DNA from 4 places in the Maridesulfovibrio gilichinskyi genome. Region 4 is predicted to be linked to each of the others. Evidence: predicted binding sites of a transcription regulator. Region 4 holds the regulator's gene; each other region holds the start of a gene.
The links. Region 4 encodes sigma-54, which starts transcription at its own class of promoters, with help from an activator protein. Its sites were predicted from a motif close to CTGGCACGGNNNNTGCTT; they were not measured.
Positions count from the first base shown of each region.

Region 1: the regulator sigma-54 is predicted to act here: its motif matches at 1,469-1,486, upstream of gabT (4-aminobutyrate--2-oxoglutarate transaminase).
Region 2: the regulator sigma-54 is predicted to act here: its motif matches at 1,928-1,945, upstream of B9N78_RS15400 (protoporphyrinogen/coproporphyrinogen oxidase).
Region 3: the regulator sigma-54 is predicted to act here: its motif matches at 1,366-1,383, upstream of ispD (2-C-methyl-D-erythritol 4-phosphate cytidylyltransferase).

Region 1 is NZ_FWZU01000004.1:415,839-418,994, forward strand. It holds gene B9N78_RS13435 (sigma 54-interacting transcriptional regulator) at 1-1,211, shown strand, start outside; gene gabT (4-aminobutyrate--2-oxoglutarate transaminase) at 1,522-2,820, shown strand; gene B9N78_RS13445 (ABC transporter substrate-binding protein) at 2,893-3,156, shown strand, end outside.
Region 2 is NZ_FWZU01000005.1:336,964-340,119, reverse strand. It holds gene pstC (phosphate ABC transporter permease subunit PstC) at 1-249, opposite strand, end outside; gene B9N78_RS15405 (PstS family phosphate ABC transporter substrate-binding protein) at 881-1,705, opposite strand; gene B9N78_RS15400 (protoporphyrinogen/coproporphyrinogen oxidase) at 1,988-3,156, shown strand, end outside.
Region 3 is NZ_FWZU01000005.1:455,037-458,192, reverse strand. It holds gene ispD (2-C-methyl-D-erythritol 4-phosphate cytidylyltransferase) at 1-1,188, opposite strand, end outside; RNA gene rnpB (RNase P RNA component class A) at 1,264-1,629, opposite strand; gene B9N78_RS15925 (zinc ribbon domain-containing protein) at 1,683-2,468, opposite strand; gene B9N78_RS15920 (Nif3-like dinuclear metal center hexameric protein) at 2,631-3,156, opposite strand, start outside.
Region 4 is NZ_FWZU01000008.1:62,420-65,575, reverse strand. It holds gene B9N78_RS17495 (PTS sugar transporter subunit IIA) at 1-317, opposite strand, end outside; gene hpf (ribosome hibernation-promoting factor, HPF/YfiA family) at 321-863, opposite strand; gene rpoN (RNA polymerase factor sigma-54) at 911-2,326, opposite strand; gene lptB (LPS export ABC transporter ATP-binding protein) at 2,699-3,156, opposite strand, start outside.

The DNA of each region.
Region 1 (3,156 bases), on a different contig from region 4:
AGGGTTTTGTTGATGTATCTGTCTCCAAGGAGGTTTTGGAAAAAAAACGTCAGGTCAGTATGCTTCAAAACATAACTAAAACAGGGCGGCAACTGCTTTGTACCGGTACTCCGGTTTTTGATAAGAAAGGTACTCTTTCCATGGTTGTTGTGAACGAAAGAGATGTGACTGAATTGCTTGATCTTCGGGAACATTTGAAGACTGCCAGAGAAATTACCGAAAAAGCCCGTAAGGAAATCACCAGTCTCAATATGCTGGAACTCGGAAAAGGAGCTTTCATCGCTGAAAGTAAATCCATACGCCGTTTGCTTGGTAGTGCTCTCAAATTGTCCCAGTTGGAGGTGTCGGGTATTTTGTTGCTTGGAGAATCCGGTACAGGCAAATCGCTAATGGCAAAACTTCTGCATCAGCAGAGTCCTAGAGCGTCAGGGCCTTTTTTGGCAATCAACTGTGCGGCGGTTCCCGAACAGCTCTTTGAAGCGGAACTTTTCGGTTATGAAAAAGGAGCTTTCACGGGAGCAAGGGAGACAGGCAAAGCCGGACTAATGGCTCTTGCTGACGGCGGAACTTTTTTTCTTGATGAAGTTGGCGAAATGCCCCCCTCGGTTCAGGCTAAACTGCTTAAGTGTATCGATGAAAAAGAATTTACTCCGCTAGGCGGCTCAACTCCCAAAAAAATTAATTGTGTCATAATCGCTGCTACCAATAAAGATCTGGAAGAGCAGGTGACTAAAAAGCAGTTCCGTAAAGATCTTTTTTACCGATTAAATGTATTTACCCTGACCATGCCTCCCCTGCGCGAAAGAGTAGAAGATATTTTCGCGCTGGCAACCGCGTTTCTAAAAAAATACAATGAAAGGTACGGTAAATTTAAAACCTTCTCTCCTAAGAGTTTAAGAACTCTACAAAATTATTCATTTCCCGGTAATATTCGTGAGCTGGACAGTCTTATCAAAAAAGGTGTTGCAGTGGCTGAAGAGCAGTTACTGGATAACTATCTTGAGCAAAGTCTTAATGGTGCTGAGGGTGGCGAAGTTAGCTTTGAACGCGGAGCATCCCTTCAGGAAGCGCTTGATAAAGTTGAACGCGATATTCTTATTGAAGCTAAGAAGACATGCGGAACCACACGTGAAATGGCTGAATATCTAAATACAAGTCAGCCTTCAGTTGTGCGAAAGCTGAAAAAGCATGGACTTAACCACTCTAAGTGATCTTTGATTCATAAATGTATCAACATCTATGTAGTACAGTCTTTTCTGCAATATGCCATTATATAAGTGTTTATTTAATAAATACGCTGCTTAAAATATTTATCTGATCATATTTCAGTTAATTTAAGATTCAAATTTGAATCAAAAAACTCTTAAAAATCTTTTATATGTGATTTTTGATTCATATTTGAATCAAAAATGGCTTAAATTGAAGCTTTTGTTTATGTTATCTATCTGTTTTTATTATATAATTTTATGTGGCACAGGAGATGCATTATGTGACCAAACACAAAAAAGGACGGTTAAACAGATGAGTAAGACAGAAAAGCTCTTGGAAAGAAGAAACAAGGCAGTCGCTCTGGGAGTCGGCAACTTGGGTCCGATTTTCGCAGATCATGCCTCAAATTCCACCATTACAGATGTGGACGGGGAAGAGTACATTGATTTTGTTGGCGGAATCGGAGTCAACAATGTCGGCCATTGTAATGAAAAGGTTGTCGCCGCAATCACGGCGCAGGCTGAAAAACTGGTCCATTCCTGTTTTCACATTGCCATGTATGAGCCATATGTCGCTCTGGCGGAAAAGCTTATCGAAATGACTCCAGGAAACTTTGAAAAGAAGGCTGTCCTTCTTAACAGTGGGGCCGAAGCTGTTGAGAATGCAGTTAAAATTGCAAGACTTGCCAGTGGTAAAAGTGGAATTGTCGTTTATGAAGGCGGCTTCCACGGTAGAACATTACTCACCATGAGTATGACCAGCAAGGTTAAACCATACAAATTGGGTTTTGGTCCTTACGCACCTGAAATTTACAGAATTCCTTATCCTTATTGTTACCGCTGTCCTTACGGTAAAGAATATCCTTCCTGCGATGTATATTGCGCTGAGCAGTTCAAAAAATGGTTTATCGGCAATGCCGCTCCTGAAAACATTGCGGCACTGGTGGCCGAACCTATCGCAGGTGAAGGCGGATTCCTTGTTCCTCCTCCAGAATATTTCCCCAGAATAAAAGAGATATGTGCTGACAACGGCATTTATTTCGTTGCCGATGAAATTCAGAGCGGTGGCGGCCGTACAGGTAAGATGTGCGCCATGGAGCACTGGGGAGTCGAAGCTGACCTCGTCACTATGGCTAAGAGTATCGGCGGCGGAATGCCTATCTCTGCTGTTGTCGGTAAAAAAGAAATTATGGACGCCGTGCATCCCGGCGGACTCGGCGGAACTTACGGCGGAAACCCCGTGTCATGTGCTGCCGCCTTAGCATCTATTGAATCCCTCGAAGATGGCGGTATCCTTGAAAAAGGACAGGTGCTTGGTGATAAACTTAAAAAAACCTTCCTTGCATGGCAGGACAAGTATTCAATCATAGGTGAAGTGCGCGGACTTGGTGCAATGATCGCTCTTGAAATAGTGGCTGATCGTGAAAGCAAAACTCCTGATGCAGTTGTGACCAAAAAGATTGTCGCTGATGTTGTTAAAAAGAAATTACTCCTTCTCTCCTGCGGAAACTTCGGCAATGTACTTAGAGTACTGGTCCCTCTTTCTGTAGACGAGGAAACTTTGAATAAAGGTCTTTCCATTCTTGAAGAGGCAATTGCAGAATATAGTTAATAATTAAAGAGGCCTGTTCATTTTACAGGCCTCTTTCTTTTTATAAACACCACATTTAAAAGGAGATTAAAGATGAAAATTTTTAAATCGCTTGTGGGTACGGGACTTCTCTGTGCCTTAGTGCTTGGTTTCAGTTCATTTGCTTTGGCCACCGAGACGGTCAAAGTAGGTAACATCCTTCCTCTTTCCGGTCCATCTGCGGCAGTAGGTCAGCAGGGTAAACAGGCCAGAGAGATGGCTGTTGAAGAGATCAATGCTGCCGGGGGTATTAAAGCTCTCGGAGGTGCAAAGCTGGAAATGTTTTATGCAGATTCCAAAAGTGACCCGAATGTAGGT
Region 2 (3,156 bases), on a different contig from region 4:
AATAGCAGTCATTACACCCAGCGGTATTGCAATCATTGAAGACAGCAGTGTGACCGCTCCTGAGCCCACAATAAGCGGCCAGATTCCAAATGCAGCAGGGTCGTCTGTCGGATACCATTCAAATCCGAAAATGAAGTCTTTCACAGAAACGAAGTTAAAAGTAGGAAGCCCTTCTATAAATAAGAACATCATAATTAAAAACAGGACCAATATTGATGTGAATGCTGTGACAAGGAAAAATGAATGGATTAAACGCTCGGTAGACCTTCTGCTTAGATTTAAAGCTTTCAGGATGAAGAGGATAATGCCGATAAAACCGAGAATAGAACTCAGAATATACCACCCTTTACCTCTTGCAGTGATCATATTCTCAGCACTTTGCTTTATTATTGTAAGCAGTTCCGCGTTCGTGCCATCCTTGCTTTTATCCATGAAAGCACGATCGGTACGAACATATGCATAAATTTTATTTATTTCAGAATTAAGATTATCAACTCTGGCTTCTTTTTCAGCTTTAGACAGATTTGAACTTTCTGTTGTTTCTGCAACTTCATGAGTAGACAACATCATGACTTTCTTGAGAGCTCCGGCAGAGCTCATAGAATAGTCTCCCCGTTTAGCCACTTTCTCAGTGGAAGAAATAAAAATCTGTTCTGCGTCGGTAGAGCTGGAGAGTTTGTAGGCATATGCCCCGCTCATAACCGCAAGAATTATTAATAAGAAACAGATGGATCGGGACGTTATCACGACTATTCCCCTGATAAAAATTTTAAACTTTGTAAAAGTTACGCCATTTTAATTTTAGACTGAAAATTCTCCGGGAGCAGAAACCTCCCGGAGAATTGTTTTGGATTTAATAAAGTCCTAATTAACTGACGTACTATTTGGTTACTGGAATGAATCCGACTTCAGCAGCCTGTTTCTGACCGGCAGGGCTCATCATGTAATCGATAAGAGCCTTAGCTTCACCGGAAGGAGTACCGGGAGTGTAAAGATTGAGACCGCGAGCGATTGGATAAGTTTTATCTTTTGCGGTTTTAACAGAAGGCTCAACACCGTTTACAGAAACACCTTTGAGTTCTTTATTAAGATAAGCGAGACCTACGTATCCGATTGCTTTTTTGTTTTTAGAAACAGCCTGTGCAACAGCTCCGTTTGAAGCCTGAAGAAGAGCACCTGGGAATACACGGCTTTTATCGCCACCGGAGTGCATGATTTTATCTTTCCAGCAATCATAGGTACCGGAAGAAGTGTCACGGGAAATTACAACAATAGGTTCATCAGCTCCGCCTAGTTCTTTCCAGTTAGATACTTTACCTGTGTAAATATCTTTGAGTTGTGCGATAGTAAGAGCAGATACTGAGTTAGCAGGGTTTACAACAGGAACGATGCAGTCAAGAGCAACAATAAACTGTTCAGGTTTACGACCGTTGTCGGTAGCGGTCTGAATTTCAGCAGCTTTCATGTCACGGGACATCATTGCGATATCAGTTGTTCCGTCGATAAGAGCTTTTGCACCGTTACTTGATCCGCCACCGGAAATGGAGATGGAGACGCTGGGATTTGCAGCCATAAATGTTTCTGCACATTTCTGCATTAAAGGAAGAACAGTAGTAGATCCTTTAACCTGAAGAGATCCTGCAAAAGCAGATCCTGTAAACGCCATAACCATGATTGCAACTAAGGCGATAATTCTAGATTTCATTTTTTTCCCTCTGAATTTGGATTTTTGCAGACGCAGTTTCACCGTGTCCGTTTTTTGTTGTTGAAATAGGGTCTATCTGAACTTAGTTACAAACCTGTTACGGCCAAGAGAAAGGTACGTGACAGAGGAATTTATCTTCATTTATCGATTTTATGAGGACTTCACATTCTGCTCAATCTCGTAAACATAGACTCACGGCATATTTAAAAGTCTTTTCTGAGGCTGGCATACTCATTGCTATATTTTCACTAATTATTAATTCCAAAAGCCGGAGTAATTTCTGTGAAGATCAAATATGCCATAATCGGCGCGGGTCCAACGGGCCTTGGCGCAGCTAGAAGACTGAACGAACTTGGTGAAAAATCATTCATTGTACTGGAAAAAAATTCCTATGCGGGTGGGCTTGCTTCCAGTTTTACCGATGAAAAAGGTTTCACATGGGATATCGGCGGGCATGTAGTTTTCTCACATTATGAATATTATGATAATCTTTTAGTGGAAATCCTCGTAGATGAATATTTGGAACATCAACGTGAGTCTTGGGTAAAATCCGGCAAAGTATGGGTTCCTTATCCTTTTCAAAATAATATTAGATACTTACCTAACCAAAAAAAATGGGAATGCGTTCGCGGACTTCTCCCCGGAGAGCGGTCAGAAGAAGAGCCTGCCAACTTTTTTGAATGGATTATCAACACCTTCGGCAAAGGCATCGCCGACCATTTTATGCTGCCTTATAATTTTAAAGTATGGGCAACCTACCCGGAAATGATGTCATTTTCATGGATAGGTGAAAGAGTGAGCGTTATTGACCTTAAAACCGTCATAAAAAATATCCTTCTGGAGCGCGACCAGCTTTCATGGGGGCCGAACAACACATTCAGATTCCCTTTAAAAGGCGGAACAGGATCTATATATCGTAACCTTGCTGAAACTCTCAGTAATCATATTTTATATAACACAAGCGTTGTTTCTGTTGATCAAAAGAATAAAATCATCACGGATTCATTGGGTAATACATTTGAATATGAATTTCTGTTAAGCACAGCTCCTCTAGATATTTTAGTTACGAAATGGCTCGAAAAGTCACCTGAAACACTTATAAACGCCGCAGACATGCTGAAACATAACGGCGTAATAGTTGTCGGTATCGGCATATCAACTTCTAAAAAAGATTCCCGCTGCTGGATGTATTTTCCTGATGACAACAGTCCTTTTTACCGTGTTACAAATTTTCACAACTATTCACCGAACAACACGCCTGTTCCCGGACAGGGACGTGCTTTAATGTGCGAAGTTTCCTATTCTGAACATAAATTTGTTGATCAGAATAAGGTAGTTGATGACGTAGAAGAAGGTCTCGTCACGACTGCTATGATCGATGACGAGGACAGAAAAAATATTATTTCCAGATGGTCAATAAATGTGAATTACGGCTATCCCATACCTTGCCT
Region 3 (3,156 bases), on a different contig from region 4:
GGCTTTAATGCCTTTTTTTTCACCGGTAAAACCGAGTTTTTCTTCGGTAGTTGCTTTTACATTAACCTGCGACTTATCAAGCCCCATGAGTGACGCAATATTTTTTTGAATAAGATTTCGGTGAGGGGAAAGCTTCGGTATCTGAGCGATGACGGTCAAATCGACATGAACTATTTCAACTCCGGCTTCATCAGCTTTTGCCAAAACTTCTGTAAGAATTATGCCGCTGGACATATTATCGCAGGCCGCGCTGGTATCAGGAAAATGGAGCCCGATATCACCGCCGCCGAAAAGGCCGAGAATAGCATCCGCAAGAGCATGCAGGAGAACATCTCCATCAGAGTGGGCAACAACCTCCGGTCCACCGGGAATCGGCACGCCGCCGATAACCATCGGCCGTCCGGAACCATATCGGTGCACATCGTATCCCCAGCCGACACAGGGAACGGGTGGAATTTTTTCTTCAAGTCTTTTCAAATCTTCAGGATTTGTAATCTTCACGTTCGACTCCTCTCCCTCACAAATATGGACTTTAACTCCGGCCGTTTCACTATCTTCTGACTGGCCCCCGAGCATTTCAACCATCGACGCGTCATCCGTTACATCCCACTCTTTCTCACCCGCCATTTTGTGTGCGGCAATAAGAACACGCAAAGAAAAGCCCTGCGGAGTTTGAACAGCGCGAAGGTTTGATCTAACCAAAGTTTGTTTGACAGTATCTCCGTCAATTTCTTTAATTGTATCAGTCACTTCAACTGCCGGAATAACAGCTGGAAGACCGCTTTTAAGCATATCTATAATATTGGAAGTGAGAGGACCTGAAGCAAAAGGACGGGCAGAGTCATGAACCAGAACATATTCACATTTGGGAGGTAAAACGCTGAGTCCGTTAAAAACGGAATCCTGACGCCTGACTCCTCCGGCTACAACTTTAAACGGCAGCCCGAGTGAATCCGATCCGTCAAACCCTGAAACAACTGTTTTCATTTCTTCAACCTGATCAGGCGGAAAAACAAAAACAAGTCCTGAAATACGCGGTGTATTTGAAAAAGTAATGGCAGAATGCCAGAAGAGCGGAAAGCCCTTCCATAAAAGAAATTGTTTTTTTACCCCGCCGACAGATGCAGCAAGGCGTGTTCCACTGCCTGCGGCTAAAATAACAGCCCAGACTTCACCGGATTTACTCATATAATTCTCCCTTATCCGCACTCTTCCCACGCCCGCAGGAAAAAATCAAATATGATCAAGGGAAGAGTCAAAAAAAGATGGAGTCGGACTGTAAGCCGGGTTTTGTTCCCGCAAAAACGGGATAATCATCATTCCTCTAGGACGTATGTTACCATACGCCTCAAGCAACCTACCCGAAAGCTTCAGCCGGGCCGGCCTCAAGCGCTTTTCTATTTGGTCTTGCTCCGGACGGGGTTTGCCTAGCCGGTCATGTCACCATGGCCGCTGGTGGGCTCTTACTCCACCGTTTCACCCTTACTCCGGTGTATAAAACACCGGGGCGGTCTGTTTTCTGTGGCACTTTCCCGGAATCACTTCCGCTGGGAGTTACCCAGCGCCCTGCCCTGCGGAGCCCGGACTTTCCTCCCCGGTGTTACCCGCGGCGATGATCTGTCCAACTCCATCAAAAAAAAGGGGAGTAAAACTCCCCTCAACTTTATTTAACTTTCAAATCTCTAGCTATCGTCTTCTGCGGCAGCGCCTTTTTTAGGCTTAGCTGCTTTTTTAGGCTTAACTACTTCCGGTTCTGGTTCACCAGGCAGCCAATAAGTAAGACGCTGACAGTTAGGACAGCTGATAATCTGCTTTCCTTCCTGTAGGCTGTTGTAAATCTGCGGAGGAATCATAATATTACAACCGGTACAAAAAGAGTCAATTACAGGAACGATTACCGGATGAGCTAAACGTGAGCGGATAAATTCATATCTGCCGAGAATCGGAGCAGGAACAACCTGTCCGCATTTAGATCTCTGCTTGTTAAGTTTATCAAGCTTAGACTGCGCACCGGCAAGTTTAGTTTTAAGTCCAATACGTTTTTCTGCAAGCTCTTCATTCAGAGCTTCGATTTTCGCATTATTCTCAGCATACATGTCGTTCTGGCGAGTAATTTCTTCCAGAACAGTTATTTTTTCTTCTTCGCGCAGTCTGTTGAGCTTTTCGAGGCTATCCATTTCACGCATCATTGCATGATATTCTTTAGTTGTGCCAACCAGCATCAACTTGCTTTTGCTCTTTTTGACTTTTACGCCATCATCTTCGATTTCAAATTCGAGCTTTTTCTGCTGCTCTTTCAGGTGGGCAAGTTTCTCTTCAAGCTGTTCTTTACGCTTTTCAAGCGCAGCATGGCGAGATTCTAGAGCTGCCACATCCTTGGGAGCCTGGTCGATTTCTGCTTCAAGAAGAAGAATGTCATCATCAACCTTTTGCAAAACTACAAGCTGTTCTACCTGTTTTTCATACATTATGGGTCCCCTTTTGCGAATGATTCATACAAATCTACGCTACATCGATGTTCGGAAACTAATGAGCAGTCTATGCCCGCCTGTCCCGTAATAAAAACACATTTAAAACTTCGTAAGGCCTATACGAAGCCCTAACTTTCTCTAGAGTTATAAAAGTCCTGCTTAGGACTTACAGACACCCTTTCCTTGCACATAATAGGCAAATGGATTGTGTCCGGTAAAAAATCTTACTTCAACGCCGTCTTCCAGATTCTGCTCTAAAACAACAGCAAAGCGGCGCATCATCTCCTCTTCAAGAGAAAAATGCCCCACATCCAGAACGGCTCCGACACTCTCTTGCGCCGAATGATATTTAACATCGCCGGTGATAAAAACATCCGCACCCTGTGCAAAAGCCTTATCCATAAGCGATGACCCTGAACCCGGGCACATGGCAACTCTTTTGACTTTCTCAGGAGCCGGTCCGCTGACTGCGATGACCTCGCACCCTGTAGCAAGAGCTACCCGTTCTACAAAATTTTCAAGAGGCAGAACAGATTCCAGATCGCCGATGCAGCCGTATCCGAGGATTTCACCCGCATCATTTTCTGCAACGACATCAAGAACCTTAAGATCCTGAAGCTCAAGCTCACGCCCAAGCCACGAGACAACTCCACCGAACTGAACATCAAGCGATGTGTGTGCGGCG
Region 4 (3,156 bases):
GGAGCCAGAACCATAAAGAAAATATGACATGGTTCACCGTCTAAAGCTTCAAAATCAATCCCGCTGCCGCTTCTACCGACAACTACAAAGATATCTTCAAGACAGTCCAATTTACCGTGGGGGATGGCAATGCCATCCCCTATACCGGTTGTTCCTAATTTTTCACGAGTCATAAGGACCTTGAGAGCGGTTTCAACATCTAGCTTAACACCTTTAGCATTAAGTACTGTCACCATTTCTCTCAGAACGCCTTCCTTATCAGAACTTTCAAGTTCAAAAAGGACCAGCTCCTTATCTAAATTATCATTTATTATCATCAATTAATATCCCGGATCAATCAACCCAAAGTCGCCATTCTTGCGACGGTAAATAACATTAACAGCTTCAGTATCTGCATTTCTGAAAACAAGGAATTCATGGTCGAGGGTCTGAAGCTGCATAGCGGCTTCCTCTACAGACATGGGCTTTGGCACAAACTGATCAGTTTCAACAATCGTAGGTTCAGACTTTTCGTCTTCCTCAGTTGTGAAGCTGATTACGTCCATACGCCCGGGGGCAGCTTCGATACGTCTGTGATCTCTCATCTTATCACGCATACGTCTAAGCTGAACTTCAAGCTTGGCAAGGACCAAATCTACAGTTGAATACATATCATCCGATGCTTCATATGCCGAGATATGAATATTATCGGAGCTGAAAATAACATCTGCAACGTGTCTGATCTTATCAACAGACAAGTTGACCTGCATTTCAGTATTATCAGGATTTGTTATAAACTTTTCAAGCTTAGTAAACCTGGTGTTCGCATATTCCTTCAAATGGTCAGACGGGTCAAAGTTCTTAAAAGTAAATGCAACATTCATATGAATCCTCCTTGAGTAAAGGGTGAATATGCTTTTCTACTGAACTGCTAGAATACCTGCTTCCTCTTGGATGAGGATTTAATTCCCATTGCAGTTCTGTATTTTGCTACAGTCCGTCTGGCGATGTTGACCTCAAGTTCAATCTTGAGCATCTCGGCTATTTTTTCATCACTCAGAGGTTTTTTACTATTTTCTTCGCCTATCAAAGACTTAATCAGAGCCTTAACAGATTCGGACCCGACTTGCGAACCGTCATCAAGTCCGAGAGCACTGTTAAAGAAAAATTTAAGCTCATAAATCCCATGCGGAGTCGACACATACTTGCTTGTCGTAATTCGGCTTACTGTAGATTCATGCATTTCAATATCTTCCGCCACCTCTTTAAGAATAAGCGGTTTGAGCTTTGATACTCCTTCCTGAAAAAAACCTCTTTGGAATCTGACTATTGATTCCAGAACCTTATAAAGAGTACGCTGCCGTTGGTAGAGACTCTTCATAAGCCACTGCGCTGAGCGCATCTTCTCCTGAAAATATTCTTTGTCTTCTCCCTTTGTCGAAGCCAGCGTTTCTACATAAAATGAATTCATCTGTAACTTTGGAAGACCGTCCTCGTTCAGGACTATAACAAAATCTCCGTCATATTCATATACATAAGCATCAGGACTGACATAGAAAGACTCTCCCCCAGAAAAACTTGAACCGGGAAGAGGATCAAGAGTTTGCATCAGGTCAATATAGCTCTTGAGATCTTCCATACTAAGCTTAAACTTTCGAGCAAGAGGCTTGTATCTATTCTTCTCTAAATCTTCTAAATGATCTCTAACCAGCGAAACAAGGATAGGGTCATCATCAAGACGCAGAACCTCTAGCTGAATAAGCAAACATTCCTGTGGGCTACGGGCTGCAACTCCGACAGGATCAAATCTTTGAATTCGGTTCAGAACCCTTTCAACATCTTCCATTTCGGCATGGCATGTCTCACAAATATCATCTAATTCAATTCGTAAAAACCCATTACTGCTTAAATTACCTATAATACACTCACCGACAACAAGCTCTTTCTCTGTAAAATTTGAAAGACACAGCTGCCACGATAAATGACCTTCAAGTGTGGTTGCCTTGGTCATCCGTGCTTCAAAAGACATCCCTTCGTCAAGAGACTCCGTTTCTTTAGTTCCGGCCTGCTTGGAAGTACTGGAAAATTCGCCGAGATAATTATCCCAGTCAGCCTCACGGGATATAGCAATATCTTCTGCCGTTGCGGTTCCTGCCTCAGTATCAGGGCTGTCAGTCCGTTCTAAAGCCTCAGCCTCTTCAAGTATAGGATTTTCAAGCAACTCCTGCTGAACAGTATCAAGCAGTTCTAATCGGGAGAGCTGCAACAATTTAATTGCCTGCTGCAACTGAGGAGTCATCACCAGCTGCTGCGAAAGCTTTAATTGTTGTCTAAGTTCCAGTCCCATATATTCCTGCCACCCTCTGATATGCTTAAGCAGTATCTTTTACATTATTCAGATCAATAAAATTGGCCTTCAACAAATTTTCAAAAAAAATGTTTTTCTTGTCGTTGAGCTTGATTTAAGTATGCCACACTAAGGAAGCTCATGCAAGAATTAGTACATATTTATCCGTAATTTCAGGACCTTTCAAATTTTAAAATTGTACATGAAAAAAGTGTACCAATGTTCTGCGTCAGTGTAAATCTACATTGGTAAATTTACTTAAATTGAGTGGGGGCTATAGCAAGAACCGATAAGATAAAATGGTCAGAATGCGCGCAAAATCTTCCGGCCAAAAGGGGGAATATGATCGTAAACAAAGCATGCAGCAAGAAATCAGAGACTGAAACTGTCTCCGAGGTATAAACGGCGTGCCTTGGAATTTTTTACAATGCTCGCCGGAGCACCGTTCAAAATTACGCGCCCTTCATATACCAAATAAGCCCGGTCACAGATACTTAATGTTTCTCTGACATTATGGTCTGAAATAAGAATTCCGAGTCCCATATCTTTGAGCGAAGAAATGATATCCTGAATTTCAATAACCGCGATAGGGTCAATCCCTGCAAACGGCTCATCAAGCAGAATGAATTTGGGATCATTAATAAGAGCCCTTGCAATCTCAAGACGGCGGCGCTCACCGCCGGAAAGGTAAAGAGCTTTCTGTTCTGCCAGCCGCAAAATTCCGAGCTGATCCAAAAGCTGATTCGCCCGCATAGGGATTGCTTTACCGGAAAGACCGGTATGCTCAATAATAATTTCCAGATTTTTACGAACTGAAAGCTTCTTAAATA